4 regions of the Bradyrhizobium sp. BLXBL-01 genome follow, and region 1 is predicted to be linked to each of the others. Evidence: predicted binding sites of a transcription regulator. Region 1 holds the regulator's gene; each other region holds the start of a gene.
The links. The regulator LexA, encoded in region 1, represses DNA repair genes until DNA is damaged. The targets are predictions, from matches to a motif close to TGTTCNNNNTGTGTTCNG.
Positions count from the first base shown of each region.

Region 2: ACNJYA_RS34640 (ribonuclease T2 family protein) is a predicted target of LexA. The motif match lies at 3,914-3,931, and genes of this name have one in related genera.
Region 3: ACNJYA_RS00975 (YifB family Mg chelatase-like AAA ATPase) is a predicted target of LexA. The motif match lies at 3,119-3,136, and genes of this name have one in related genera.
Region 4: ACNJYA_RS18880 (single-stranded DNA-binding protein) is a predicted target of LexA. The motif match lies at 6,144-6,161, and genes of this name have one in related genera.

Region 1 covers NZ_CP182471.1:3,938,414-3,945,760, reverse strand. The annotation lists gene ACNJYA_RS18300 (hypothetical protein) at 1-132, opposite strand, end outside; gene ACNJYA_RS18295 (molybdopterin molybdotransferase MoeA) at 265-1,473, shown strand; gene lexA (transcriptional repressor LexA) at 1,650-2,351, shown strand; gene ACNJYA_RS18285 (hypothetical protein) at 2,727-3,161, shown strand; gene ACNJYA_RS18280 (ComEC/Rec2 family competence protein) at 3,287-5,566, opposite strand; gene ACNJYA_RS18275 (DUF2171 domain-containing protein) at 5,663-5,896, opposite strand; gene ACNJYA_RS18270 (YybH family protein) at 6,093-6,479, opposite strand; gene ACNJYA_RS18265 (glutamine--tRNA ligase/YqeY domain fusion protein) at 6,489-7,347, opposite strand, start outside.
Region 2 covers NZ_CP182471.1:7,480,671-7,488,017, reverse strand. The annotation lists gene uvrC (excinuclease ABC subunit UvrC) at 1-761, opposite strand, end outside; gene ACNJYA_RS34655 (outer membrane protein) at 1,010-1,633, shown strand; gene ACNJYA_RS34650 (cold-shock protein) at 1,705-1,920, opposite strand; gene ACNJYA_RS34645 (23S rRNA (adenine(2030)-N(6))-methyltransferase RlmJ) at 2,187-3,047, opposite strand; gene ACNJYA_RS34640 (ribonuclease T2 family protein) at 3,176-3,868, opposite strand; gene ACNJYA_RS34635 (hypothetical protein) at 3,986-4,447, opposite strand; gene ACNJYA_RS34630 (hypothetical protein) at 4,630-4,938, shown strand; gene ACNJYA_RS34625 (DUF3617 domain-containing protein) at 4,984-5,514, shown strand; gene ACNJYA_RS34620 (ATP-binding protein) at 5,703-7,091, opposite strand; gene ACNJYA_RS34615 (response regulator) at 7,110-7,347, opposite strand, start outside.
Region 3 covers NZ_CP182471.1:203,825-211,171, forward strand. The annotation lists gene ACNJYA_RS00965 (ATP-binding protein) at 1-709, opposite strand, end outside; gene ACNJYA_RS00970 (hypothetical protein) at 947-1,414, opposite strand; gene ACNJYA_RS00975 (YifB family Mg chelatase-like AAA ATPase) at 1,523-3,061, opposite strand; gene ACNJYA_RS00980 (PilZ domain-containing protein) at 3,290-3,535, shown strand; gene ACNJYA_RS00985 (tetratricopeptide repeat protein) at 3,616-4,413, shown strand; gene ACNJYA_RS00990 (AAA family ATPase) at 4,436-5,725, opposite strand; gene ACNJYA_RS00995 (CpaD family pilus assembly protein) at 5,722-6,453, opposite strand; gene ACNJYA_RS01000 (type II and III secretion system protein family protein) at 6,505-7,347, opposite strand, start outside.
Region 4 covers NZ_CP182471.1:4,065,152-4,072,498, reverse strand. The annotation lists gene ACNJYA_RS18895 (potassium transporter Kup) at 1-1,395, shown strand, start outside; gene ACNJYA_RS18890 (phosphotransferase family protein) at 1,430-2,389, shown strand; gene gyrA (DNA gyrase subunit A) at 2,399-5,137, opposite strand; gene ACNJYA_RS18880 (single-stranded DNA-binding protein) at 5,494-5,988, opposite strand; gene ACNJYA_RS18875 (outer membrane protein) at 6,427-7,227, shown strand.

The DNA.
Region 1 (7,347 bases):
GTGGCCGGGATCCATTTCCTCAGCCTCCTCTCCGCCGTCGCTCAAAGCCAACATGGCGCGCGCGATCTCGTCCTGGCTATCCGCAGGAAGCTGCCGCACGGCCTTGAGCGCCTTTTCGAGCAGTTTTGTCATGGACAGAAGATAAGCCGACCCGAGACCGAAAGGAAGTGTGGCTTCTTGCTGGCCAGGGAGGCCTTTTTGCTTCAGTCCCTCCGCTCAGCTAGAACTTGCCGACCGAGTCCTGATTTGTTGCGGAGTTCGCCCGTGGCCCTGATGCCGGTTTCTGACGCGCTCGCCGCGGTGCTGACCGGCGCCGAGCCGCTGGCCGAAGAGATGGTTCGCCTCGACGAGGCCCACCATCGTGTGCTCGCGCACGATGTCGCGGCGCGGCGCACGCAGCCGCCGGAGGCGATGTCGGCGATGGACGGCTATGCCGTGCGCGCGTCCGACGCGGCCATCGAGTCCAGGCTGACCGTCGTCGGTGAGGTCGCGGCGGGTCGGCCGTTCGCGGGAAGGGTCGGCCCCGGCGAAGCCGTGCGGATCTTCACCGGCGGCGTCGTTCCCGACGGCGCCGATGCCGTCGTGATCCAGGAGGACACAATTGCCGACGGCAAGCATGTCACGATCAAGGAAGCCGCAATTTGTGGCCGGCACATCCGCCCTGCGGGCGTCGACTTCCGCGAAGGCGACGTGCTGCTGCGCAAGGGAATCCGTCTCACCGAGCGCGATCTCGCCCTCGCCGCCGGAATGAATCATCCTTATCTCGGCGTTATCCGCCGCCCGAGGGTCGCGATTCTCGCCACCGGCGACGAGCTGGTCATGCCGGGCACCGCGCCTGGTCCCGGTCAGATCGTCTATTCCAATGGCTATGCCCTGCACGCCCTTGCCCGCAGCGAGGGCGCCGAGACCATCGACCTCGGAATTGCCGCCGATACGCTGGAGTCCACGTCCGCCGGCATCCGCCGCGCGCGCGAGAGCGGTGCCGACATCCTGGTCACGACCGGCGGTGCGTCGGTCGGCGACCACGATCTGGTCCAGCAGGCGCTCAAGGGCGAAGGCATCGAGATGGCGTTCTGGAAGATCGCGATCCGGCCCGGCAAGCCGATGATGCATGGTCGCCTCGGCGCGATGCGCGTGATCGGCCTGCCCGGCAATCCCGTGTCGTCATACGTGTGCGCCTTCCTGTTCATGGTGCCCTTGATTCGGGCCCTGTCGGGCGGTTCAGTGATTCATCATCAGCGCGAGCGCGCCGTGCTGGGCCGCGACCTCGGCGCCAACGATCAGCGCGAGGATTATCTGCGTGCGCGGCTGGAGGTGCGCGACGACGGCACGCGCGTCGCCCTTCCCGTCAGCCATCAGGACTCCTCCCTGCTTGCGAATCTCTCTGCGGCACAGGTACTTCTCGTGCGCGCACCGTTCGCGCCGAAGGCCGAGGCCGGCACACCTTGCGAGGTGCTGCGGCTGCCCGTCTGAGCTGCTGAGCCACACGCATTCCGCGAGTTCGGCCGCGTTCACCATAAATTAAGCAGTTGCGGAACACATATCGAACATATAGTGTCCGTTCATGATTTGTTTCGAGGATGTAGCGGCTTATTGCCGACTTCATCGTCTCGGAATCGAACGACATCAACCGGGGGACTTTGGTCGAGATGTTGACGCGCAAACAATACGAGCTTCTGCGGTTCATCAGCGAACGTCTGAAGGAAAGCGGCGTGCCGCCGTCCTTCGACGAGATGAAGGATGCGCTCGACCTGCGCTCGAAGTCAGGCATTCATCGCCTGATCACTGCGCTTGAGGAGCGCGGCTTCATTCGCCGCCTGCCCAACCGCGCCCGTGCCATCGAGGTGATCAAGCTGCCCGAGCTCCAGGCCGCAGCCGGCAATCGCCGCGGCTTCACCCCGAGCGTCATCGAGGGCAATCTCGGCAAGGTGCGCGCGAGCTCCAGCCCGCCCGCGGATGAGGGCGAGCGCCCCGTCGCGGTGCCCGTGATGGGCCGCATCGCGGCCGGCACGCCGATCGAGGCGCTGCAGACCCGCAGCCACACCATCAGCGTCCCGCCGGACATGCTCGGCTCCGGCGAGCACTACGCGCTCGAGGTGCGCGGCGATTCGATGGTCGAGGCCGGCATCCTCGACGGCGACATGGCGCTGATCCAGCGCAACGAGACCGCCAATACCGGCGACATTGTGGTGGCGCTGATCGACGACGAGGAGGCCACGCTCAAGCGCTTCCGCCGCCGCGGCGCCTCGATCGCGCTCGAGCCCGCCAATGCCGCCTACGAGGTCCGCATTCTTCCGCCGAACCGCGTGAAGATCCAGGGCAAGCTGATCGGGCTTTACCGGAAGTACTGATACCGGAAGTAAGCGCTACGCGCGCTTCGATCGTCGATCCAAGATTGGAGCGGATACTTGTCCGCTCCGGCTGGATGGTCTTTCTGGTTCTGCGCTGACTGTTCGGCGCCTCTTCCCGCGCGACACTCGCCCATGCGGACACGCGGCCATTTCGCTCCGCCGGTAGAGTTGTGCCGACAGCGCCGATAGTGCGGGCCAAATGCAAGGACGCGAGGTTTGTTCCTATCGAATCCGGGAAAGATAATGTGATCGCGTGCTGCGGATGCGAGCCGCAGATTTGCCCATAACCGAGCAGAGCGTTGGAGGCTTCCACTCTGATAGAGGCCTGCGCCTCGAAAGAGACGCGGGTCGCTATCCCAGTATGAGGAGCACCCGATGTGTGACTATAGCCTGCATGCCGTCGCGACGCGCCCCGCCGAAGTTGGCGAGACGATCGTCACGACAACCTTCCGCGGCACCTCGACGCGCGGCTTCGCCTCCGAAGCCGATCTCTCCGTCGCGGTCTGTCTGCTGCCGGGAACGGAGCTCGCTTTCGCCGATAACGTCCGCTACGACAACCGCTGGATCTGGACGCGCACCGTCAACTCCCGCGTCGGCAAGTTCGGCAAGATCGACCCGCACATTCCCGATCGCCATCATGACGCGATCGAATTTCCGGACGGCAAGTACGTGCTGGTGACGCAGCTCGTCGAAGGCCAGCGCGCGACCGTGCTGCAATTGCCGGTGACGCAGCAAGCCATCGAGCGCGAGCACAAGCCGCAGATCGTCGCCGACACGCGGCCCACGATCACGCGCCTGCCGATCGGCTGACGCGGTCGGCCCCGACCGAAAAGTCGAGGGCCAAATTCAAATGCCATCGCCGGCCGCGGCCGGCGAGATGGTATGGTTTGCGTCCTGCGGGATCCCGTCGGACCGGTTTTTCCCCGCATTGATCTTCAATCGTCGGCCTGCAAGTCGGCCTCCGATGGCGTTGCGTCCCGGTTGCGAGGCACGGCCGTCTTCGGCACGAGGCTGCCGTCGAAATCCCCCTCGCCGGCGCCGGCCGGCAGCCAAGGACGGCTTGCCCCTCTCGCCCTCACCGCCTGCACCGAAAAACCCTCTGCGCTTCGCGTCAGAGCCAGCGCGCCCTGACTGGCAAGACGCGCCCGATCGACCACCATCGCCGCGCAATCGGGCGGCGCGGGCCGCGCCGTCACCACCAACGCGGCGCGGCTGCAATCATCGGCCAGCGCGTCGATGCGCGTCGCCAACGCGATCAGCCGTCCGTCCGCGAGCGGCGCCACGCAACCGGACTCGTCACATGACACGCTGCTCGCCAACGAGGCGTTGCCGGCATCACGCGGATCGGCATCGGCGGCCAGCCACTCCTTCAGCAGGAAGCTGTCCTTGCTGGCGCGGATCACTTGCAAGCGCCCATCCCCGCCCCGGACCGCGACGCTCGCGCCATCCCCGGCAATCAGGACATCAGGCTGGCGCATCGACAGCCCCCAGAGGATCGCCGCCAGCAGCACCAGGGCGCCGGACCAGCGCAAGGGCGTGCGCAACAGGCCCATCACGATGAGCCCGAGGCTCGCCGCGATCAGCGGCGCGATCCCGAACGCCGGAATGCGGCCGACGGCGCCCGGCAGGGCCGCCACCCAGCGCGCGACCAGGACCATCCACTCGATGCCGATTCCCATCAACCACCAGAACACGCCGTCGAGCCCGAAGGGGGCCGCGAGCAGCCCCAACAGCCCGGCCGGCATCACCAGCGCCGACACCACCGGCATGGCGCCGAGATTGGCGAGCACGCCGTATGGCGTCACGCGATGGAAGTGGAAGGCGGCGTATGGCGTGGTCGCGAGCCCCGCGATCAGCGAGGCCAGGAACAGCATCGCGATCTCGCGGCCGCCCCACAGCGCGATCCGCGCCGTCGCGGAATGATCGGGTGAGGCAAGCAGGTTCGGCATGCCGATCTGCACCAGCGCCACCAGCCCGAGCGTTGCCGCAAATGACATCTGGAAGCTCGGATGCACCAGCGCCTCGGGCGCGACCGCGAGCACGATCAGCGCCGCCACCGCCAGCGTGCGGAAGGTGATGGCGCGGCGGTCGACCATGACGGCGATCAGCACCACCGCCGTCATGAAAAACGATCGTTGCGTCGCGACCTCCGCGCCCGACAGCAACAGGTAGAACGCCGCCGCGACCAGCGCAGCGGCCGCCGACCATTTCTTGATGGCAAAGCCGGCCGCCAGCCCCGGGATCAAGGCCAGCAGCGCGCGCACCGCGAAGAAGACCACGCCGGCGACGACCGCCATGTGATAGCCGGAGATCGACAGCACATGGCCGAGCCCCGAGACGAACATGGCATCGTTGACCGGCGCGGTAATCGCATCGCGCCGCCCCGTGAGCAGCGCCGTTGCGATCGCCCGGTTGTCGCCTTCGAGCGTTGCGCGGATGCGCGCGTCGATTGCATCGCGCAGGCCCTGCATGAAGGCGGCGTAGCGCAGCCGCAGGCCGCCGGCATCCGGCGGCCTGGACGCCGTGATCGCGCCCATCACGAAGCCGGAGGCACCGATGCTCTGGAAGAACATGTCGCGCGAGAAATCATAGCTGCCGGGCCGCACCGGCGAGATCGGCGGCAGCAGCCGCGCCTTCAATTGCACGAAGCTGCCGACTTCGGGCGCCGTGCCCTTGCGCACCGAGAGGCGGACGCGCTCGAGCTTGACGTCGCCGCGCTGCGCCTCCATCGCGCTGACGCGCAGCACGAAGCGATCGGTACGCTCGCGAATGTCGCGCGCTTCCACGAAGCCCGACAGCGACACCGAATAAAGCGGCTTGGCGAGCACGGGATGGGCGACGCGCGCCGTCTTCCAGGTCGCCATGGCAAATCCGGCGGCGACCGCCGCGATCATGATGGCAGGAGCAAACAGCCGGCTCCGCCGGAGCAACACCGCGCCGAGCATCAGCGCGATGGCCGTCGCGGCAACCACCCACAGCACCGGCTCATGATCGGCGGCGAAATAAAGCGCGATGCCGCCGCCAAAGGCGACGGGCACCCACGGCAACAGCCGGCCTGGCCCGGCCTCGGCGCGCGCCCACTGGCGCAGCATTTCGACGATGGCCGGCCAGATGCCAAACCCCGCCGGCGCAAAGCCGCCGGCCGGGGCGGCGCGGCCGACCGGCCACGTCCCGGCAACTCCCTGGGAGCGTCCTGGCCGCCCCGGCTCCGCCATTCCCCTGCACCTTGCGATACGCGACGGGTGCGGAGGCTACCGGACCGTGCGGCTGCGCGAATAGCGGTACAGATCGGGAACGGGCGACGGAGCGCCCTACTTTTCCTCTTCCATCGTCACGGCGACGTCCGCCTTGGCGGACAGCCGCACCTTGTTGCCTTCAACATCGGCAACGAGGCCCTTGTCGATGAAATGATGGTGGCCCTTGTGGCTGCCCTCGCCGCTGTCCTTCCTGGTCAGCTTGATGCGGTTGCCCTCTACCCTGTCGACGGTGCCGACATGGACACCGTCGGCGCCGATGACTTCCATATGCTCTGCGATGTTCTGCATGGCGGGATCCTTGGTTGGGATCGCGGCCAACGCGGCAGGCGCGCGTTCGTTTCAATCGTCATTCCGGGGCGCGACGGAGTCGCGAGCTATGATGCGCAATTGCGCATCTGAGATTCCATAACCACCATCGTGAGTATGGATTCCGGGCTCGCGCCGAGTGGCGCGCCCCGGAATGACGACACTGATGGAACGACCGTTAAATCAGCGGCGCCTGCGACGAGGCGTGGTGATTGACGATCTTCCAGTCGCCTTCCTCGCGGATGATGACCCAGCTCATCTTGACGACGAGGTCGTCCCGCTCGCCGGCGAGATCGAACGTGATGATCGCGGCCATGTTGATCAGGTCAGGGCCGGCCTGCGCGGCGTACACGTCGGAGAAGGTCGCGCTCGGCCTGCGCCAGCGCGGCAGGCCGTTGAAATAATCGGCAACGCCGTCCCTGCCCCGATAGAGTTTTGGGTTCGAGCCGAAGAAGAACGCGTTCCTCGCATAGAGCGAGGACAGCGCGGCCGCATCGAGCGTCGCGAAGCCGGCGCACCATTTCGCGATGATGGCGGAAACGATGGCGTCGGCTTCGCTGCTCATGCCCTCGCCTCAGCCCTTCGCGACTTCCTTGGCGAACGTATCGCGCAAGCCGATCGTGCGCGAGAACACCGGCTTGCCCGGCGTCGAGTCCTTGTCGCGGACGAAATAGCCCTGGCGCTCGAACTGCATCGGCTCGGTCGAATTGCTCTCGGCAACGGACGCCTCGACCCGCGCATCGGCGAGGATCTCGAGCGAGTTCGGGTTGAGATCGGCCGCGAAATTCGAGGCGTCCGGACTCGGATTGGCGAACAGCTGGTTGTAGATGCGGATCTCCGCCGGCTTGGACGTCGCCGCCGGCAGCCAGTGCATGGTCGCCTTGACCTTGCGGCCGTCGGGCGCGTTGCCGCCCTTGGTCGCGGGATCATAGGTGCAGCGCAGCTCCACCACCTCGCCCTGGTCGTTCTTGATCACGCCGGTGCACTTGACGAAATAGGCGTAACGCAGCCGCACCTCGTTGCCCGGCGACAGGCGGAAGAACTTCTTCGGCGGGTTCTCCATGAAATCGTCCTGCTCGATATAGAGCTCGCGGCCGAACGTGATCTTCCGCGTGCCGGCGCTAGCGTCGTCCGGATGATTGATCGCCTCGAGCTCCTCGGTCTGTTCTTCCGGATAATTCTCGATCACGACCTTGAGCGGCCTCAAGACTGCCATGCGCCGCTGCGCCGTGCGGTTCAGCTCCTCGCGGATGCAGAACTCCAGCATGCCGACATCGACGACGCTGTTTGCCTTGGCGACGCCGATGCGCTTGACGAATTCGCGCAATGCGGCCGGCGGCACGCCGCGGCGGCGCATGCCCGCCATGGTCGGCATGCGCGGATCGTCCCAGCCGGCGACATGACCCTCGCGGACGAGCTGCGTCAGCACGCGC
Region 2 (7,347 bases), 3.5 Mb from region 1:
GAATAGCCGCCGAAATCGATCTCGCGGGTGCAGGGGCCGGCGCAGCGGCGGATCTGGTGGAGCAGGCAGGGCCGGGTGCGGCTCTCGAAGAAGGAATCGGTGCAGGAGCGGATCAGGAACGCCCGCTGCAGCGCCGTGATGGTGCGGTTGACCGCGCCAGCAGAGGCGAACGGGCCGAAATAGCGTCCGGGCCGGGTCTGCGCACCACGATGCTTGAGGATCTGCGGCGCCCAATGGTCGCCGGTGATCAGGATGTAGGGAAACGATTTGTCGTCGCGCAGCTGCACGTTGAAGCGCGGCCGCAGCTGCTTGATGAGGTTGGCTTCCAGCAGCAGCGCCTCGGTCTCGGTCGTGGTCGAGACGATCTCCACGGTGACGGTGGCCGCGATCATGCGCAGGATGCGGGCCGGCAGTGGCGCACTCTGGCGCGCATAACTGGACAGGCGCTTTTTGACGTTCTTGGCCTTGCCGACATAGAGCACGTCGGCGCTCGCATTGAGCATGCGATAGACGCCGGGCGAGGTCGGCGCGAGGCGGACCGCGCGCTCGATCGCCTCGTGACCGATCGCGAGCGGGCCTTCGCCGACGGCGCCGCTCTCTTCCAGGATGTCCGGCAGCAGCGCATCGTCCTCGTCGTCGCCGCCTGCCGCCGCGGGATCGACGTCCGGCGCGGCCAGCCGCTCGGGCGGGGCGTCGCTCGCAGCAGGCTGCGGCGGCTTGCGCGCGCGGTCGTCCGGATTGTCGGAGGAATCGTGAACCATGGGGCGAATTTAGGCGCTGGGGGTGCCGATTTGAAGTTCCGGCCATGCCGCACGCAAGAGGATGGCGGCCAGTTTCCGGTAACGCTTCCTTAAGTCTGTTAAGCGGGCGGTAACCCGACTTAACAGCCCTTTAACTTAAAACTCTCGATAAATCCTACGCGAAAAGTTCTTGGTTCCGTAACCGTCCGGTTTTGCTCGCGCGGCGGCGCGGACATCGCTCGGTTGCGACAGTTGCGTTGGAGTGAGTGATGAAGAGGCTCGTTGTGGGCGCAGCCGCGTTGGTTGCAGCCGGCTGGACAGCTTCGGCAGAGGCCGCCGATCTCAATTACGGGCAGCGTGCGCCCTATACCGTCAATCAGCCGCTCAATGCCTATAGCTGGGCAGGTCCCTATCTCGGCGGCAACATCGGCTATCAATGGGGCTCGGTCGACAACAACCCCACCAAGCCGTCCGGCTTCGTCGGCGGTGTGCAGGCCGGCTACAATTTCCAGAACGGCCCGTGGGTGTTCGGTGTCGAGGGCGACATCCAGGCCGTCGGCGCCGACGACACCTTTGCGCCGTGGAAATTCTCCAACCCATGGTTCGGCACCCTGCGCGGCCGCGCCGGCTATGCGTTCAACAACGTGCTGTTCTACGGCACCGCCGGGCTCGCCTTCGGCGAGCTGCGGGCGCAGACCTTCGGCTGGACGGAGTCGCACACCACCGCCGGCTGGACCATCGGTGCCGGTGCGGAAGTCGGCCTCACGCCGAACTGGAGCGCCAAGCTCGAATATCTCTACATCGATCTGTCGACCAGCCAGTTCGCAATTACGGGCGTATCAAACGGCTATAGCGCCAGCGTTGTCCGCGCAGGCGTGAACTATCGCTTCTGACATCCAAAGAAGAAAATACCGGACCAGCCTCCCGGCCGCTCGCGGCCGGGATTTTTTTCGCGCCAGGCTCGCTAGGAGAGGATCACAAGATTGACCGCCTTTGGTCCCTTCCCCTTCTTGTCCGGTTCGACTTCGAAAGTAATACGCTGTCCTTCGGCAAGGTCCTTCAGTCCCGCCCGCTCCACAGCGGTGATGTGAACGAAGACATCGCGACCGCCGTCGTCAGGCTTGATGAAGCCGTAGCCGCGCTCGCCGTTGAAGAACTTGACCGTTCCCGTCATGGCCATCGGGAAACTCCCCCTCATTGCTCCTCCGCCGCGACGCAGACTCACGTCGCGACATGACCGGGCCATACGGAGCCCGGGAGCTGGCCATCCCTTGGACGGACCTGATCGGTCCGGCGGGATCTTTCTTAGGGCCTTCACTCCGCCGCAACCATTCGCGGAAGCGGAACGTAAAGCCAGTCACGGAAATAGCATAATACGGTTCTTTGCAGATTGACTACCGGTCCTGCATATTTTTCCCAAGAATGCCGGAGTGTTACGGCCTGACGTTAAGGCTTGGGTACCTCCAGTCGGAATCTGGCAGCCCCGCCCTGGCCGAGCGGTATTTCCAGCTCCGGCAGAATGGTCTTGAGCTCGCCGTGCAGCGTGTAGGGCGGGTTGACGATCAGGAGCCCGGTGGAAGTGAGGGCGGCGCTGTCGGCTTGCGGCGCGACGCTGAATTCGAGGCGCAGGCATTTTCCGGTCGGCTTTGCTGCAGCTGCGAGCCGCGCCACGGTTTGCGCCAGCGTGTCGGTGGCGCGCCGGTTCTTGGCGGGATACCAGATTACGTAGATACCGGTCGGCCATTTCGCGAACGCCGCCGAGAAGACGTCGCCGAGCCGCTCGAACTCGTCCTTGGCCTCGAAGGGCGGATCGATCAGCACGAGGCCGCGCCGCTCCTTCGGCGGCACGAAAGCCGGCAGCGCCACCCAGCCGTCGAGATCGACCACGCGGGCCTGCTCGTCGCGGCGCAGCGCGTCGATCAGCGCTTTCCGTGCCTTCGGCTCGAGCTCGCAGGCGACGAGCCGGTCCTGCGGCCGGAGCAGGCCGCGCGCGATCAACGGCGAGCCCGGATAGATCTTGAGCTCGCCCTTCGGATTGAAGGCGCGGACGATGTCGAGATAGGGCTTCGTCAGCGCCGCGCTCTCGTTCGACAGGCGCGCCTGCAGCAGCCGCGCGATGCCGGTCAGCCATTCGCCGCCGCGGCGCGCCTCGTCGCTGTCGAGATCATAGAGGCCGGCGCCGGCATGGGTGTCGATGACGCGGAACGCTGCCGGCTTGTCCTGCAGATAAGTGAGGATGCGCGCCAGCACGATGTGCTTGATGACATCGGCGAAGCTGCCGGCGTGGAAGGCGTGGCGGTAGTTCATGGGATAGGACTACGTTGTCTGGCGCGATCCCATCCCCTTGTCATTGCGAGCGCAGCGAAGCAATCCAGAATCTTTCCGCGAAGGCCGTCTGGATTGCTTCGTCGCAAGGGCTCCTCGCAATGACGGGCCTACCCGCCCCTGATCGGCGGCATCGTCACCTGGTCGCGGCGGCAGGCGCGGCGCTCGATCTCGTCGCAGGCGCGGAATTGCAGGTCCTTGCTGAGGCAGATGCGGACCTCGGACAGCCGTGTCCGGTTGCAGGTGACCGAGACGGCGGCATTACTGAGACCCGGATTGGCCTTGATGAAGGCCTCCTCGACGTCCGCCGGCGCGACGGTCTTGGGTTGTGACAGATCGAGATACTCGGTCGGAATCTTGATCGCGGCGCGCGCCTTGCGGATCATCTCGAAATAGCTGCGGCCCTCGAGCCCGGAACAGGTGCCGTGCTTGTCCCACTCGTTGAAGATCAGGCCCGGCGCCGGCATCAGGTCGAGCATCGAGGAGACGATGTTGCGGTTCAGGCGCGGCGCCGGCCGCTGGCAATATTCCGGAAAACCGTTCTCGTATTGCGGCCACAGCCCATGCACCACGAACGCGTAGGGCCGGCCGCCGCATTGCATCTGGGACCGGCCGCCGCGTTCGGCTGCTTCCTCGCAGAACGAGGGCGACCACGACAGCGACAGCACATAGAAATCGAACTCGCCGGGTGCGTTCTGCCGCTTGTCCTGCGCCTTCGCACCGCCGGCGAGGGTGGCCAACCCAGTTGCGAGGGTCAGCGAGATCATCAGACGGGACAACGAACGCAATCGGGAGTGAAACATGGCGACGCCCCTCAACTAGACTGTGCGCACAGCCTAGCAGGCGATGGGAACATTTCAAGAACAAAATTGGGGCGGCAGTCGTCGGCCGGCTGATCAGCCCTAATCAGCCGCTTCGGGTCAGGGCTTGGCGGCGCGGCAGGCCGGATTGTAGGCCCAGTTGCGGTCGACGCCGACCACGCACCACTCGACGCCGTTGCCGTAGCCGGCGAAGCCGCCATCCTCAATGAGCGAGAAATGCACCTTGCGTACCTTGCCGTCGGTGAGCATGGCGTCAGCGGTGCAATAGCGGCGCGGAATGTTGTCGGACTGCCAGGGGCGGAACGCGACCTCGCGAACGGCGGAGAAGCCGGTGATCTTCAACGGGGAATTCCAGAACCCGCTTTCCTTTTCCCAGAATTGGGTGGCGATCGTCGGCAGCGCCCTGTCGCAATCGGCCACGGCGCCGTCATAGCGCGGCCCGCTCAGCCAGAAATTCAGCTCGAGCGGATTGGCGGCCCTGGCCTCGCCGAGCGACAGCGCTCCCAACATGAGGCCGAGCACGGCGGCAAAGCGGAGCGATTTCTGGGAGGGGGCGCGCATGGTCAATCCGGACAGCTGGCTCTTGCGAAGGTCGGACGGTGCCGCGAAGGTTGGGGGAGGTCAAGTGCAGCGCGGCAACACTTCGCCAGGACTTGACCAAGATGTCGCGGCCAACAGGGTTCGGTTCTTTTCACGCCCCTCCCGGCACCGTAAACTGGCGCCAGCCAATTGGAGTGACGGGAATGCGAATCATTGCGGCCGCGGGCCTTCTTGCCAGCCTGGTTGTCTCGGGCATGATGGCGAGCCAGTCGGCGCGCGCCGACATCTTTGCTCCGGTGCCGCCGTTCAAGGGCAACGACACCGGCGGCATCATCGCCTATTCGATGGCGACCCAGGTCGATGCGCGTCAGGTCGCGGTCGATCACTGCGCCCGCTACGGCAAGGTCGCGAAATTCCTGGGCGTGCAGGCCTATGAGGGCGGCTACATCTCGTTCGCCTGCCGCTGGGTGCCCTATGGCGCCGCCGATCGGCCGATCCGCACGCTCTACTGAGGTGCTGTCGTAGCGCCGCACTTCTCTCAGCCGGGAGCCTTCGACATGACGCGCAAATTCGCTTTGCTCGGCTCGACGCTCTGCCTCGCGTTGTCGGCAGGCGGCGCCAGCGCCGACGACCTGCCGGTACGCAAACCCGGTCTTTGGGAGATGAAGCTGGTCACATCAGGCTCGCCGGTGCCCGAGATGACCATGCAGCACTGCACCGACGAGACCGTCGACAAGGAGATGAGCAATAACGTCTCCCCGATGGCCAAGCAGATCTGCGCCAAGCAGGAGATCAAGAAGACTGCGACCGGCTATGTCAGCGATTCCGAGTGCAGCGTCGCCGGCGTCAGCACGACCTCGCATGCGGAGATCACCGGCGATTTCAACTCGGCCTACACGGTGAAGACGACCTCGCATGCGCAAGGCGGCGTCGCCGGCACGGCCGGGCGCGATAGCACCACGACGCTGCAAGCCAAATGGCTCGGGGCCTGCAAGCCGGATCAGAAACCCGGCGACATCGTCATGCCCGGCGGCTTCAAGATGAACACGCGCGACATGGACAAGCTGAAGGCGCTGCTGCCGAAGTAGGGTCAGATGGTCGCGAGACAGTAGTCCGAAAATCGGTGCGCTCCCTCGCCCCGTTCTTACGGGGAGAGGGTTGGGGTGAGGGGCCTCTCTCCACACGTGCGGTCGTCAAGGGACCTGTACCCCCTCACCCGAATTCGATCTGCGATCGCATTCGACCTCTCCCCGCAAGCGGGGAGAGGTAAGAAAGCCTACACCGGAATCCGCACGCTCGCTCTCAATCCCCCCATCGGGCTGTCCCCCAGCGTGATGTCGCCGCCATGCGAGCGGGCGATGTCGCGGGCGATCGCGAGCCCCAGGCCGGTGCCGCCTTCGTCCTGGTTGCGGGCGTTGTCCAGCCGCAGGAACGGCTTGAACACCTCTTCGCGCAAGTGCGCGGGTATGCCCGGGCCGTCGTCATCGACGGTGACCGTCAAATAACGGTGATCGCGCTGGCCGGTGATGGCGATGTTCTTGCCGTAGCGCGCTGCATTGGTGACGAGGTTGGCGAGGCAGCGCTTGAACGAGGCCGGCTTCACCGTCACCACGGGCAGACCGTTGAAGGCGACGGTCGCGGTATGGCCGTGGCGCTCGGCATCGCTGCGCAGCTCCTCGAGCGCCTGCGCCATGTCGGTCGGTTGCGACTGCTCGCCGGAATCGCCGCGCGCAAACGCAAGGTAATCCTCCAGCATCATCGACATCTCGTCGACGTCCTTGCGCATGCCCTCGAGCTCGGGATTGTCGCCGATCAGGGCCAGCTCGAGCTTGAAGCGGGTCAGGATGGTGCGCAGATCGTGGCTGACCCCGGCGAGCATCGCGGTGCGCTGCTCCATCGTGCGCTCGATGCGCGACTTCATTTCGAGGAAGGCGACCGCCGCGCGCCGCACCTCGCGCGCGCCGCGCGGTCTGAAGTTCGGCGCCTCGCGGCCCTTGCCGAAACTCTCGGCGGCATCGGCAAGGCGCAGGATCGGCTTGATCTGGTTGCGCAGGAACAGCACCGCCACGATCAACAGGATCGAGGACGTGCCGACCATCCAGAACAGGAAAATCTCCGAGTTGGAGGCATAGGCGGCGCTGCGCTGCGCGAACACGCGCATCACGGCATCGTCGAGCTGGATGCGGATCTCGACCAAGTTAGAGCGGCCGACCGTATCGATCCAGAACGATCGCCCGATCTGGCGGCCGAGCTGCACCGACAGCGTCTGGTCGAGCAGCGAGAAGAACGGTTTTGGTCCCGGCGGCGGCATGTCGCCGGCGGGCAGGAAATCGACGACCAGACCGAGCCGCTGCTGCGCGATGCGGCGGATCTCGTTGCGGTCCTTGTCCTGGGGATAGCCCTTGTAGACGTCGATGAGTGCGGCGATGTCCTGCACCACCGCGGCCGACAGGCGTCGCGTCACCGTGTTCCAGTGCCGCTCCATGAACACGAAGGCGACGACCGATTGCAGCACCACCATCGGCACGATCATGATGAGGAGCGCGCGGGCGTAGAGGCCGGTCGGCATCCAGCCCTTGAACGCGTTGCCCATCCAGCCGTTGGCGGCGGAGACGCGGCCGGCGGCGCTCTTCAGAAGCGTCAGGCCGGTATCGATCGTGCTCATCTGGCGCGCTTCACTGGTTTATGGCGAGGCCACCAGCCGGTAGCCGATGCCGCGCACCGCCTGCAGGAACAGCGGATTGGCAGGATCGGTCTCGATCTTGCGCCGGAGGCGGTTGATCTGCACGTCGACGGCGCGCTCATTGACGCTGCCGTTGCCGGTCAGCGCGCTGCGCGGCACGGTCTCGCCCGGCGTCTCCGCGAGAATCCGCAGCATCTCGCGCTCGCGGTCGGTGAGGTGGATGACCTCCTCGCCCTGG
Region 3 (7,347 bases), 3.7 Mb from region 1:
AGCGCGACTTGGCGCGGTTGGCGGCGTCGGCCTGGTCGCGCGCATCGGACAATGCACGCTCGGTCTCGGTGCGGTCGGTGACGTCACGTCCGACGCTCTGCAATTCGGCGGGCTGGCCGGCATCGAGGCGGACATAGCCCTCGCGCCAGGCGATCCAGCGCGCACCGAGGGGCGTTGCGATCTTCTGGTCGTGGATGCGCGTGCCGTTGCTCTCGCGGGCGCTGTCGCCCTGCTCCAGCACGTCGAAATCGAAGCGCGTGCCGACCAGCGCGCTGCGCGCTTGTCCTGCGAGCGTGCAATAGGCCTCGTTGGCGAAGGTGATGCGGCCATCGGTAGCGCGCAGCACGATGAGGTCGCCCTGCTGCTCGAACAGGCTGCGGGCGCGCTCTTCCGCCTCCTTCAGCTCCCAATTGCGGTCGATCAACGCTTCGTTGTGGGCGGCGAGCGTCCGCAGCCGCTTATTGACGAAGCGCAGGCGCATGCTCAGCGTTGCAAGGCCGAGACAGGCGAGCGCGAACAGGAAGCTGGCGCCGATCGCAAAGGTGTGGGGATCGTAGCCGGAATTCTCGGACCGGCTGCCGGAGACGAAACCATAGGCGCCGCCGAACGTCGCCGAGAAGATCATGAAGGAACGGATCGCGAAGGCGAGCCTCGGATGCTGCCGCCTGAAGCGACGCATGCGCACCTTGATCCGGAACGTCCGACCCATCACAACCGACCCTTGGCAACCGACCCTTGCCTGAAACCCCGCCGCCGCATGCGACGATGGCCCGCCGACCTTGCGAACAGCTTGCGGCTGTGGCGATGCCTCCGAACAGGGTTGACGAGGTGTTAACGGGTCAGAGCATGATCCGGACCCGAAGGGCCGCGTTAGCGAAAAGTGTGTAGCGGTTTTCCCTCGCGACAAACGCGGAACGCGTTTGCGCGGAGATCATGCTCAGAAAATTTAAAGCGAAGCCGCCTGGAAGCGGCCATGGCCGCCGCGCGCGCCGACGATCAGCGCTGCCGCCTCGCGCGGCGAGAACGTCTTCGAGCGCACAAAGATGCGGTAATCCGCCGGTCCTTCGCTGGAGAGATAGACCACCTGGCCGCCGTCGACCGGCTGCGCTGCGATCGAGACGAGGCGCGTCGAGGGACTAGCCTGGCAGGAGTCCGGCTCGGAGCCGAGGCCGTCGTCGACCACGGCAAAATCCGCCGCGTCGGCATCGTCGGTGATCTGCACCCGCACCGTGGCCCGCGCGGGATCGTCGGTGAAGGCGACATGCACGCCGGCGGTCCAGAACAGCGAGGTGAGCTCGACCGATGTGTCGCCCAGCGCGATGCAGGGGTGCGACACCGAACCGATCTCGGCGCGGGCGAAGACCGCAGCCGCGAGCAGGGGAACAGCCGAGGCCAGGAACTTGAAACGCAACATGACGCTCTACTCGCCGGGCCCAGGGAAACTCACAACCGAAACGCGTCGGGCCTTATGGTTTGCAGAGCGTAAAGGAAAGTCGTTACCGCCGGGTTGATGCGAGGGCGCTTACGCCAATTGGCGCACATCCTCCGCGAGTGCGCGGTAGGACAGCGCTTCGGCAAGGTGCAGCCGGCCGATCTTGTCGGCATGATCGAGGTCGGCCAGCGTGCGCGCCACGCGCAGCACGCGGTGATAGCCGCGCGCCGACAGGCGCATCGTCTCGGCGGCGTCGCGCAGCAGCTTCTGACCCTGTGCATCGGGCTTTGCGATCTCCTCCAGCACGGAGGCGGGGGCCTCGGCATTGGTGCGGACATGGGGCAGGCCTGCGTTCGCATAGCGCGCCAGCTGGATGTCGCGCGCCGCCGCCACGCGGGCAGCGACCTCGGCCGATCCTTCCGCCGGCGGCGGCAGGATCAGGTCGGCGGCGGTCACCGCCGGCACTTCGATGCGCAGATCGATGCGGTCCATCAGGGGACCGGAGATGCGCGCCTGGTAATCGGCGGAGCAGCGGTCGATGCGGCCGCGCTTGCAGGCATAGCCGGGCTCGAACGCATTGCCGCAGCGGCAGGGATTCATCGCCGCGACCAGCATGAAGCGGGCAGGGTAGGTGACGCGGTGATTGGCGCGCGACACCGCGACCTCTCCGTTTTCCAGCGGCTGGCGCAGCGAATCCAGCACGCGCGGATCGAACTCGGGCAATTCGTCGAGGAACAGCACGCCTTGATGCGCCAGCGAGATCTCGCCGGGCTTGGCGCGCGCGCCGCCGCCGGTGAGGGCGGCCATGCTGGCGGAATGATGCGGCGAGCGGAACGGGCGCCGTGCCGTCAGCGCGCCGCCTTCGATCTCGCCGGCGACGGAGGCGATCATCGAGACCTCGAGCAGCTCGCTTGGCGACAGCGGCGGCAGGATCGAGGGCAGGCGCGCCGCCAGCATCGATTTGCCCGCGCCCGGCGCGCCGATCATGAGCAGATGATGTCCGCCGGCGGCCGCGATCTCCAGCGCGCGCTTGGCGCTTTCCTGGCCCTTGATGTCGCGCAGGTCGAGCGTCGAGGCGGCGGGCTCGTGCACCTTCGGCGTCGGCCGCGACAGCACCTGCGTGCCTTTGAAATGGTTGGCGATCTGGATCAGCGAACTCGCCGCAATGATCTGAATGTCCGGGCTCGCCCACGCCGCTTCGGAGCCGCAGGACGCCGGGCAGATCAGCCCTTCCTCGCGCATATTGGCGCCGATCGCGGCGGGGAGGACGCCGGCCACGGGTGCGATCGAGCCGTCGAGGCCGAGCTCGCCGAGCACGGTGAATCCGGTCAGCGCATCCGGCGGGATCGCACCGATCGCCGCCATCAGCCCGAGCGCGATCGGGAGGTCGTAATGGCTGCCCTCCTTGGGCAGGTCGGCCGGGGCCAGATTGACGATGATCCGCCGTGCCGGCAGCGCCAGCCCCGAGGCGATCAGCGCCGAGCGCACCCGCTCGCGCGCCTCCGACACCGCCTTGTCCGGCAGGCCGACGATGGCGAAGGCCGGCAGGCCAGGCGCGACCTGCACCTGCACGTCGACCGCGCGGGCCTCGATCCCCTCAAAGGCGACGGTGGAAACCCGCTGAACCATGCCGAACCAGCCTGCCCTGTCCTGCAATTAGGGGTAGCAGAGCGCGGCCGTCTCCGCAAGAACAATACGGGAACAATCCTCTGGCCCGCGGTCAAATCCTAACCGGGCGTAAACGCGCCGCGGAAACTACGTCTCGAATGCGGTCGGCTCTCCTCAGCACATTCCAACGAATGTCCGCTACTGCTAGGCCTGCGGGATGGGCCGTGGTCTAACGGGTGAAGAGTTCAAATGCTTGCAAATCGCCGGAGAAGCGAACGTCGGGTGTGCAGCCGTCTCGCCAAAATCCATTTTGGCGCGGGCTCGCTGCCGCGGGATTGCACGATCACGGACATTTCGGATGGCGGCGTGAAAGTGGTGGCGGAATTTTTGGAAGTGCCGCCGCAATTCACCATCATCTTCGCGCCCGATTATTCCCGCCAATGCCGCCTGCGCTGGCGCATCGGCTGCGAATTCGGTGCCGAATTCGTCGACTGAACTTCGACGGGCCTGCCTCCTTAACGGGACTTTAGCGTTAATCGGTAAGCATCTCTGATCAGTTGCCGAGTGATCAGAGTATGTCCAAGCGTTCGTCCCTCGCTTTTCCCCCGGCGAGATATCTGTGTTCTGCCGTCCTGATCCTTGCCCTCGGCGGCTGTCAGACCACCGGCATCGAGGACGTCACCGGCGCGCTCGGCGGCAAGAAGGAGTCCGCCGCCAAGGACGGCGCCAAGTCTGACACCAGGGCCGACGCCAGGCCGGAGATGGACGCACTTCGCGAGCGCTATCGCGCCAAGCCCGGCGATCCCGCAATTGCCATCGAATACGGCAAGGCGCTGCGCGACAGCGGCCAGCGTGCGCAGGCGGTCGCGGTGCTCGAGCAGGCCGTGCTCGCCCATCCCGGCAACAAGTCGCTGCTCGCCGGCTATGGACGTGCGCTCGCCGACAACGGCAATTTCCAGCAGGCCTTCGACGTCCTCGGCCGGGCGCATAGCCCTGAGGATCCCGATTGGCGCATCCTGTCGGCGCAGGGCGCAGTGCTCGATCAGCTCGGCCGCAACGAGGAAGCGCAGCAATATTACGCCGCGGCGTTGAAGATCGTGCCGAACGAGCCGACCGTGCTGTCCAATCTCGGCCTGTCCTATATGTTGCAAAACAACCTGTCGAAGGCCGAACAGGTGCTCGGCCGCGCCTATCAGCGCAATCAGAACTATGCGCGGGTCCGCGCCAATCTGGCGCTCGTGCTGGGATTGCAGGGTCGCGAGGCCGAGGCCGAAATCCTCGTGAAGGCAGATTTGCCGCCGGACCAGGCCGCGGCCAAGGTCGCGGCGCTCAAGCAGCTGCTGGCGAAGAAGCAGCAGCGGGCGGACAGGTAGTCCGCCCCTTCTGCTGTGACGCCTACGACGCCTTGCGATGCGGGGCCGAGCTCCGTCCCGACTTGCCCTTCAGCTTCTTCAGCAGCGGCTCGAGCAGCGAGCGCTTCGGCTTCTTCACCTCGCCGCGGCCGGCGAGGCGGTTCGCCATGTTCTGGAACAGAACGGTGGTGCGGTGGCTCCTGGAGACCTCCGCGATCATCTGGCCATTATTGGCCGCGGTCGAGAACAGTTTCGAATCGAATGGGATCACCGCGATCGGCTGGCTCTCCATGGTCTTGGCGAAGGCCTTGACCTCGATCTCCGCGCGCTTGGGCATGCCGACTTGATTGATGCAATACAGCGGCGGCCGGTCGTTCGGTCGCGCCGCCTTCAGCACGCTCAGCATGTTCTTGGTGTTGCGCAGGTTGGCGAGATCGGGCTCGGTCACGATCACGATGTCGTCGGCGTTCACCAGCGCGCGGCGGGTCCAGCCGGACCATTGATGGGGAACGTCGAGCACGATGCAGGGCGTCGTCATGCGCAGCGTGTCGAACACCGCGTCAAAGGCTTCGGCTCCGAAATCGTAGACGCGGTCGAGCGTGGCGGGCGCCGCCAACAGGCTGAGGCGATCGGTGCATTTGGCGAGCAGGCGTTCCATCAGCGCCGTGTCCGGCCGGTCCTGCGACAGCACCGCATTGGCGATGCCCTGCACCGGATCCTGGTTGTAGTCGAGGCCCGCGGTGCCGAAGGCGAGGTCGAGATCGATCACGACGGAATCGAGCGAGAGGTCGCGGGCGATGGTCCAGGCCAGATTATGCGCGACCGTGGACGCGCCGACGCCGCCCTTGGCGCCGACCACCGCGATGACGCGGCCGGTGATGATGGCCTCGGAGGCCGAGAACAGGCTGCAGATCGAGCGGACCACGTCGAGCGTCTCGACCGGTCCGACCACGTAGTCGTTGACGCCGCGGCGCACCAGCTCGCGATAGGGCGCGGTGTCGCTGGGGCTGCCGATCACGACCACGCGGGTGCCGGGATCGCAGACGCCGGCGAGATCGTCCAGTCCCTCGAGGATGTCGCGCGTGCCGTCGGACTCGATGACGATCACGTTCGGCGTCGGCATCGATTCATAGGCTTCGATCGCCGCGGCAAGGCCGCCGTCCTTGGCGCTGAGGTGGGCCTTGGCGAGCCGGCGATCCTGGCCAGCCGCCGTCACCGCGTTGAGCGTCTGCTCGGTCTCGCAAAAGGCTTGCACCGAAATGCGAGGAACCGGCGCGATATGTTCCTCGGGATGCTGCGGATCGTCCGCGTCTTCGTCGTGGATGGCTGTCATCTGCCGGTGTCGCTGAGTTTGGCCTTGTCGGATTCGGGATAGGTGGTGGTCGTCGTCGTGCCCTTGCGATAGCGCTCGAACGCGATGTCGCGCCGTGCGGTATAGGCGGGCGTCTCGGCGCGAGGCTGCTCGAGATCGGCCGGGTTGTCGATCATCGCCGCGAGATTGCGCTGGCTGGCGCAGCCCAGATTGAAATAGGGCCGATTCTCGTTGTAGCCGGGATCGAGGATGTTGGGCCCGACGTCTTCCGGCCACAGCCCGCAGGGGCCGGCGACCGCGGTGATCTTCGAATAGCTGAGGCGGATGGTGGGCAGCAGCCCGGGATCATCAGGACGATAGGGACGCTGGACGATGGCGCGCGTCGGCACGCCGCCGGACGTGAGCACCGAGCGGATCTCGTGATAGGTCGCGGACGCCGCGCGCGAATTGGCGGTGTCGACGGGCACGTCGACGACGACGGAGCCGGTGCCTTCGCGCACCCAGTCCCGTGCGATGCCCGCGACGTCCGCATGCTGCGCCGCCGAGAGGCCGCCTCTGCTCTTGCCGACGAAGATCACGATCGACTTCTTGCCTTCCTGCACCGCAATCGGGTGGCGCTGGCGATAATCGGTCGGCACCGTCTGGGTGACGATCTCGGTGGCGTTGCAGGCGCCCAGCATGACGGACAACCCCGTCAGTGCCAGCGCGATGCTTACGCTGCGACGTCGATCGGCTCTCGTCTTCGTCATCGCCTGATCCCCTCTTGCCCCGTGTCTTGCCCGGTCCCCAAACCGTTCGTCTCAGTCGATGATGAAGCCGAAATCACCGGGCGTGCCGGCGACCGGATCGACGCGGCTCGCGACGCCGTAGAGGCGGTTGACCCGGCCGAGCAGCGCCCTCTGCGCGTCCGAGGCCGGCGCGAAGCCGTCGTCGGGCCGCGACAATTCCTTCTGGGCGACCGCGCGCACCACATAGGGCGTCACGATCACCATCAGCTCGGTCTCGTTGTTGACGAAGTCCTGGCTGCGGAACAGCGCGCCGATGATCGGCACTTGGTCGACACCAGGCAGTCCGTTGATCGCCTGCTTGGTCTGCTGCTGGATCAGGCCGGCCATCGCCATCGAGCCGCCCGACGGAATTTCCAGCGTCGTTTCGGCGCGGCGGGTCTGCACCGAAGGAATGGTGATCGAGTTGGTCGAGTTCCCGGACACGGCCTGCGTCAACGTGATCGAGTTGGTGTTCGACAGCTCCGAGACCTCGGTCATCACGCGCAGGCTGATGCGGCCTTCGCTGAGCACGACCGGGGTGAAATTCAGGGAGATGCCGAACTTCTTGTAGGTGACCTGGGTGGTGCAGACGTGTGTGACCGGATCGCAGGCATAGCCTCCGGGAATCGGAAATTCACCGCCGGCGACGAAAGTGGCGGATTCGCCCGAGATCGCGGTCAGGCTCGGCTCGGCCAGCGTGCGCATGACACCGGCGCTCTCCATCGCCCGCATCGTCGCGTTGACGGTGGCGACGCCCTTGGCGAGCCCGGTGACGCCGAGCCCATTGCTGCCGACGATCGGCCCGCCGGAGACCGAGAACGGGTTGGAATTGTTGAAATTCACCACGGCGGTGCCGGCGTTCAGGCTGGCGCTGAG
Region 4 (7,347 bases), 130 kb from region 1:
ACCGGCTTCATCGGCCGCATCTTCGGCCCGGTGATGCTGGCCTGGTTCGTCGTGCTCGCCGCGCTCGGCATCCACGGCATCGTCAAGGCGCCGGCGGTGCTGGCCGCGCTCAGCCCGTTTTATGCGTTCAATTTCCTGATCCACCAGGATTTTCACGTCTCCTTCGCCATTCTCGGCGCCGCCTTTCTCGCGGTGACCGGGGGCGAGGCCATGTATGCCGACATGGGCCATTTCGGCCGCTTGCCGATCCGGCTCGCCTGGTTCGCGATCTGCCTGCCCGCGCTGGTGCTGAACTATTTCGGCCAGGCCGCGCTCTTGATCACCGATCCCACCATGATCGAGAATCCGTTCTTCCAGCTTTGCCCGGACGCCCTGCACTATCCGCTGGTCGCCTTCTCGGCGGTCGCGACCGTGATCGCCTCGCAGGCGATCATCTCCGGCGTGTTCTCGCTGACCCAGCAGTCGATCCAGCTCGGCTTCCTGCCGCGCATGCAGATCCGCCACACCACCAGCGACGCGATTGGCCAGATCTACGTGCCGCTGGTGAACTGGCTGCTCGCTGCGGCAACCCTCGGGGCGGTGCTGAGCTTCGGCACCTCGGACGCGCTCGCCGGCGCCTATGGCATCGCCGTGTCGCTGCTGATGGCCATCACGACGCTGCTCGCCGCGCTGGTGGCGATCCAGTGGGGCTATTCGCCCTGGCTGGTGGCCGGCGTGAACGGGGCATTCTTCGTCATCGACCTGATCTTCTTCTCGGCCAATTCGATCAAGCTGTTCGAGGGCGGCTGGTTTCCATTGCTGCTCGCCGGCCTCGTCGCCTTCCTGATGCTGACCTGGCGCGCCGGCGTGAGGCTGGTCGAAGCCGCGCGCGGCCAGCTGCGCCAGCCCGAGGAGGATCTGATCGAGACCGCGGTCAACAGGTGCCATGCGAGGCTGCCCGGGACCGCCGTGTTCCTGGCCTCGGCGCCGCGCGGCGTGCCGCTCGCGCTCACCCAGTTCGTCAAGCACAACCGCGTGCTGCACGAGCGCGTGCTGCTGGTCACCGTGCTGATCGAGGAATCCCCGCACATTCCCGACGACGAACGCGCCGAGGTGATCGAGATCATTCCCGGCATCACCCGCGCGATCCTGCACTACGGCTTCATGCAGAACCCGACGATCTACGAAGGCCTGAAGCTCGTTTGCCAGCAGGGCAAGCTGCCCGGCATCGACCTCTCCGAGATCACCTATTACGTCGGCCGCGAAACCATCATCCCGCGCGAGGACGTCCCGGGCATGTGGGTCTGGCGCGAAGGCGTGTTCGCCTTCCTGCAGCGCAACGCCGAACGCTCGGCCGCGTTCTTCGGCGTGCCGACCAAGCAGGTGGTGGAGTTCGGGACGGAGCTGGAGATTTAGGGAAGCTCGCCAGGCTGCATGAGACAGGTGCGAAATGTTCAACGAGCCGCCTCTGCAGCTGAAGCCTCGGCTGACGATCTCGGTCGATCAGGTGCAGTCAATCGTCCGTCGGATGTCTCCGAACGCGTCGGTGCTGGACGTCACCGAACTGCATGGCGGCGAGATCGGTACTGTCCTTGAGGTCGCGCTGGCGGATTCGCCAGCCTGCATCCTCAAGGCCTACCCTGCATCGCTGCAGTGGAAGATGGCAAAGGAAGTCTACGTTCTTGGGCTTTTCCGTGACCTTGACATAACCGTTCCCAGCGTACTGTTCGCCGACAACACGCGATCGGTGATCGACCTCAACTACGTCCTGATGACCAAGCTTGACGGCACGGTGCTCGGCCGGCGAGAGGCGGTGCTGACAGACGCACAGCTGTTCGAAATCTACGCCGAGATGGGCGCGGCGCTCCGCAGGATCAATGACATTGCCCTCGACAGTTTTGGCTATATCGGCCCCGACGGGGTGTGGACGGCATATCCGAGCAATCATGCCTACATGTCCGCGCAACTCGAAAGGAAGCTGAAAGAGTTCTGCGTGCGGGGCGGTGATCCCGCACTTGCCGAGCGGCTCCGGGATAGCGTTGTGGCTCACCAGCATCTGTTGAAGGCGGCAGTTGTCCCTCGCCTGTGCCATTACGACTTCCACGCCGGAAATATCCTGGTGACGTCGCAGGGCGATCCGCACCTGTCCGGCATCGTCGATTTCGAGAATGCGACGTCCGGTGATCCGCTGATGGATATCGCGAAGGCGATCTATTATTTCACAGCGAAGGACGCGCCGAAGCGAGAAGGATTGCTCGCGGGCTATGGCAAGATCGAGCGCCCTGACTGGCAGGAGACGCCCGATCTCTACCGCATGTACTGCACGCTGGAGCTATGGTGCTGGATGGCACAGATCGGCAAGCACGAGGCGCTTGCCGATCTTACCAAGGAGCTCGCGAGCGCTGCATAGAACAGGGCATCACGCCCCGTTGCCGTTCTCGCCGTTGCCGCTCTCGGCCTCTTCCGTGATGTGCTCGACCGAGACGACGTGCTCGTCCTCGGCAGTGTCGAACACGATCACGCCTTGGGTCGAGCGGCCGGCGATGCGGATGCCTTCGACCGGGCAGCGGATCAGCTGGCCCTTGTCGGTGACCAGCATGATCTGATCCGCCTCCTCCACCGGAAACGAGGCGACGAGATTGCCGTTGCGGTTGTTGACGCTCATGGCGACGATACCTTTGCCGCCGCGGCCGGTGGTGCGGTACTCGTAGGACGAGGTCCGCTTGCCGTAGCCGTTGACGGAGACGGTCAGCACGACCTGCTCCTGCGCCGACATCTCGACATAGCGCTCCTGCGGGAGCTGGAAGCTGCCCGAGGTCTCCTCGGCCTCGGCATCGGCCGGCGCCTCGTCCGCGGCGGCTTCGCCCGCGACCGCGCGGCGCATCTTCAAATAGGCCGAGCGCTCGTCCGAGGTGGTGTCGACGTGGCGCAGGATCGCCAGCGAAATCACCTTGTCGCCTTCGCCGAGCGCGATGCCGCGCACGCCCATCGAGGTGCGCCCGGTGAACACGCGCACGTCGGTGACGGGGAAGCGGATGCACTGGCCGCCGGCCGCGGTCAGCAGCACGTCGTCGCGCTCGGTGCAGATCTGCACGTCGACGATCGCCTCGTTGTCGTCGAGCTTCATCGCGATGATGCCGGAGCGGCGCACGTCGACGAAGTCGGACAGCTTGTTGCGCCGGACGTTGCCGCCCGTGGTCGCGAACATCACGTCGAGCTGGCCCCAGGTCGATTCATCCTCGGGCAGCGGCATGATGGTGGTGATGCGCTCGCCCTGCTCCAGCGGCAGGATGTTGATCATGGCCTTGCCGCGCGCGTTCGGCGCGGCCATCGGCAGCCGCCAGACTTTTTCCTTGTAGACCTGGCCGCGCGAGGAGAAGAACAGCACCGGAGTATGCGTCGAGGCGACAAAGAGCCGGCTGACGAAGTCCTCGTCGCGGGTCTGCATGCCGGAGCGGCCCTTGCCGCCGCGGCGCTGGGCCCGGTAGGCCGACAGCGGCACGCGCTTGACGTAGCCGGCATGCGAGACCGTGACGACCATGTCCTCGCGCTGGATCAGATCCTCGTCCTCGACCTCGCCCTCCTGCTCCATGATCACGGTGCGGCGCGGCGTTGCGAACTCCGCCTTCACCTCGGCAAGCTCGGTCTTGATGATGTCGAGGATGCGCGCGCGCGAGCGCAGGATGTCGAGATAATCGCTGATCTCGCCGGCGAGCTTGGACAGCTCCTCGCCGATCTCGTCGCGGCCGAGCGCCGTGAGGCGCGCCAGGCGCAGCTCGAGGATCGCCCTCGCCTGCTCCAGCGAGAGGCGGATCGTCCCGTCTTCGTTGATGCGGTGACGGGGATCGTCGATCAGCGTGATGATGTCCTCGACGTCGCGCGCGGCCCAGTCGCGCGTCATCAGGGTCTCGCGCGCCGCAGCCGGCGTCGGCGAGTGCCGGATCACCTTGATGATCTCGTCGATGTTGGCGACCGCGATGGCCAGGCCGACCTGCTCGTGCGCGCGCTCGCGCGCCTTGCGCAGCTTGTATTTCGTCCGGCGGGTGACGACCTGCTCGCGGAAGCCGACGAAGATCGTCAGCATGTCCTTCAGGTTCATGGTCTGCGGACGGCCGCTATCGAGCGCGACGGCGTTGACGCCGAAGCTCGTCTGCAGCGGCGTGAACTTGTAGAGCTGGTTCAGCACGACGTCGGGCACGGCATCGCGCTTGAGCTCGACGACGACGCGGTAGCCGTCGCGGTCGGACTCGTCGCGCAGGTCGGAGATGCCCTCGATCTTCTTTTCCTTGTAGAGCTCGGCGATGCGCTCGACCATCGTCGCCTTGTTCACCTGATACGGGATCTCGGTGATGACGATCGCCTCGCGCTCTTTCCGGATCGTCTCGAAGGTGACCTTGCCGCGCATCACGATGGAGCCGCGGCCGAGATGATAGGCGCTGCGGATGCCCTGGCGTCCGAGGATGATGCCGCCGGTCGGGAAATCCGGGCCCGGGATGATGGCGTTGAGCTCGTCGATCGTCAGCGCCGGATTGTCGATCAGCGCGACACAGGCATCGATCACCTCGCCGAGATTGTGCGGCGGGATGTTGGTGGCCATGCCGACCGCGATGCCGCCGGCGCCGTTGACGAGCAGGTTCGGGAACCGCGCCGGCAGAACCACCGGCTCTCTTTCGGAGCCGTCGTAATTGTCCTGGAAGTCGACGGTGTCGTCGTCGATGTCCTCGAGCAGCTTCAGCGCGATCTTGGTCAGGCGCGACTCGGTGTAGCGCATGGCCGCCGGCGGATCGCCGTCGACCGAGCCGAAATTGCCCTGGCCGTCGATCAAGGGCGCGCGCATCGAGAAGTCCTGCGCCATGCGCACCAAGGCGTCGTAGATCGCCTGGTCGCCATGGGGGTGGTACTTACCCATGACCTCGCCGACGGCACCGGCGGACTTCTTGTGCTTCTTGTCCGGGGTGTCGCCGCGATTGTTCATCGCGAACAGGATGCGGCGGTGCACCGGCTTCAACCCGTCGCGCGCATCGGGCAGCGCACGCGCCACGATCACGCTCATGGCGTAATCGAGGTAGGACTTCTTCATCTCCTCGTAGATGGAAACGGGGCGAATGTCCGAGGGGTGCGCCGGCTGGTCGCCGGGCTTGTTGTCGTCGTCAGCCAAGGGGGAATCCGGTGAGGTTTTGTCTGGGAATCATATAGCGCATCCGGGGTCGGATAACCACCCTGGCAGCCGCTCGGAAAGCGCTTTTTCCGCTTATTTTTCCAATAACTTACGGCCTCAGAGCCGCGCCCTGGACGGCCACGGAATCGACCCTCCAGAACCACCCGCAACGCCGGCCTGAACACCAGGGAAGCGGCGCCCCGTCAGCCAGCTTTCCGCTGCGCAACGGACCTCACCCCAAACATGAAGCGGGCCCGGAAAATCCGAGCCCGCCCAGCCAATTAGTAAGGTTTGCTGACCCGATGCGGGAAGCGCGATCGAAATCGCCGCCTCACCGGGCCGAGCGGTCCGCCCGCTCAGAACGGGATGTCGTCGTCCATGTCGCTGTTGCGACCGCCGCCAGCGGCAACCGGACGGCGCGGCGCGCTGCTCACGGGTCCGGAGGAGCCGAAATCGCCGCCCGGCTCGTCGGCGAAGCTGCCGCCTCCGCCGCCGCCACCGCGGCCGTCCAGCATCGTCAGCGTCGAGTTGAAGCCCTGGAGCACGACCTCCGTCGAGTACTTCTCGACGCCGCTCTGGTCGGTCCATTTGCGGGTCTGCAGCGCACCCTCGATGTAAACCTTCGCGCCCTTCTTCAGATACTGTTCGACGACCTTGCAAAGCGGCTCAGAGAAGATCACGACGCGATGCCACTCGGTCTTCTCCTTGCGCTCGCCGGTGTTCTTGTCGCGCCAGGTCTCCGACGTCGCGATGCTCAAATTCGCGATCGGCCGCCCGTCCTGGGTGCGGCGGATTTCAGGATCCTTGCCGAGATTTCCAACCAGAATGACCTTGTTGACGCTTCCCGCCATCGCCGCTCTCCACTCCGAATGCCACTGAATTTCAAAGGGGCCAATCCCGCTGCCCGCGTTTCTCTGCGCCCGTCGAGGCGACCCTATACGCTTGCGGGCACCGCTCAGCCTGCCACCCCCAGGGTTATCCCCACATATAGCATCGCGCTCAGATCTGTTCCAGATTTGTTCTTTATAGCGGTAGAGCAAACATTCGGCCGGCCGCCAACGAAAAGAGCAGCACTCCGATGGAACTTTTTTGGGTTCCCGTGAACGACGAAAACCGCTTAACATTCATCAAGTTGTTCCACCTCAGTTGAGCCGCGAGTGTGGCATTCCGGAGACGGACTCTGCCCTTTCCTTAGGCTACCTTTGCCTCGGAATTGGTTCATATGGGCGTCGCGCCTGATCAGCCGCTTCGGGGACTTTCGTGAAGCGGACGTAACTGGGGAGACTGCAATGAATAAGGTTCTATTTGGCGCAATCAGTGTACTGGCATTGGGGCTGTCGGCTCCGGCAGGCGCGGCAGATCTTGCCGCGCGGCCCTACACCAAGGCTCCCGCTCCGGCGGTCGCTGCGATTTACGACTGGAGCGGCTTCTACATCGGCATCAACGGCGGCGGCGGCACGAGCCACAAGTGCTGGGACTTCCTCGACACCACCGGCGTCGTCACCGGCGTTCCCGGTACCTTCGTCGGTGAAGGATGCCACAACGCGACCGGTGGCACTGTCGGTGGCCAGATCGGCTATCGCTGGCAGTCGGCCAGTTGGGTGTTCGGCGTCGAAGGCCAGGGTAACTGGGCTGACTTCTCGGGCGACAACGTCAGCACCGTCTTCCCTGGAAGCGCTTTGGTCACCGGTGACCGCAACCGCTCGCGCATCGATGCTTTCGGCCTGATCACCGGCCAGGTCGGTTACGCCTGGAACAACGTCTTGTTCTACGTCAAGGGCGGCGGCGCCGTGGTCGGGGACAAGTACGACGTTTATGCCGCGGCCGGCACGCCGGGCGCCGGCACGCTGCTGGCGTCGGCTCGCGAGACCCGCTGGGGCGGCACCGTTGGCGCCGGCCTGGAATTCGGATTTGCTCCGAACTGGACGCTCGGCGTCGAGTACAACCACATCTTCCTCGGCGACCGCACAATCGGTTTCACGACGCCTGCGGGCGCCGTGTTCGGGAGCGATCGCATCAGCCAGGATGTCGATATCGGCCTGGTCCGGTTGAATTATCGCTTCGGCGGCCCGCTGATCGCGAGGTACTGATATCCCTCTGATTTTGTGAGTGAATGCAAGGGCCGGCCCGCTGCGCCGGCCCTTCTTTTTTGCGGCACGATGCCTGGACGTAAATGAGTCAGCAACCATCACCTTTTCGACTGTTGTGGC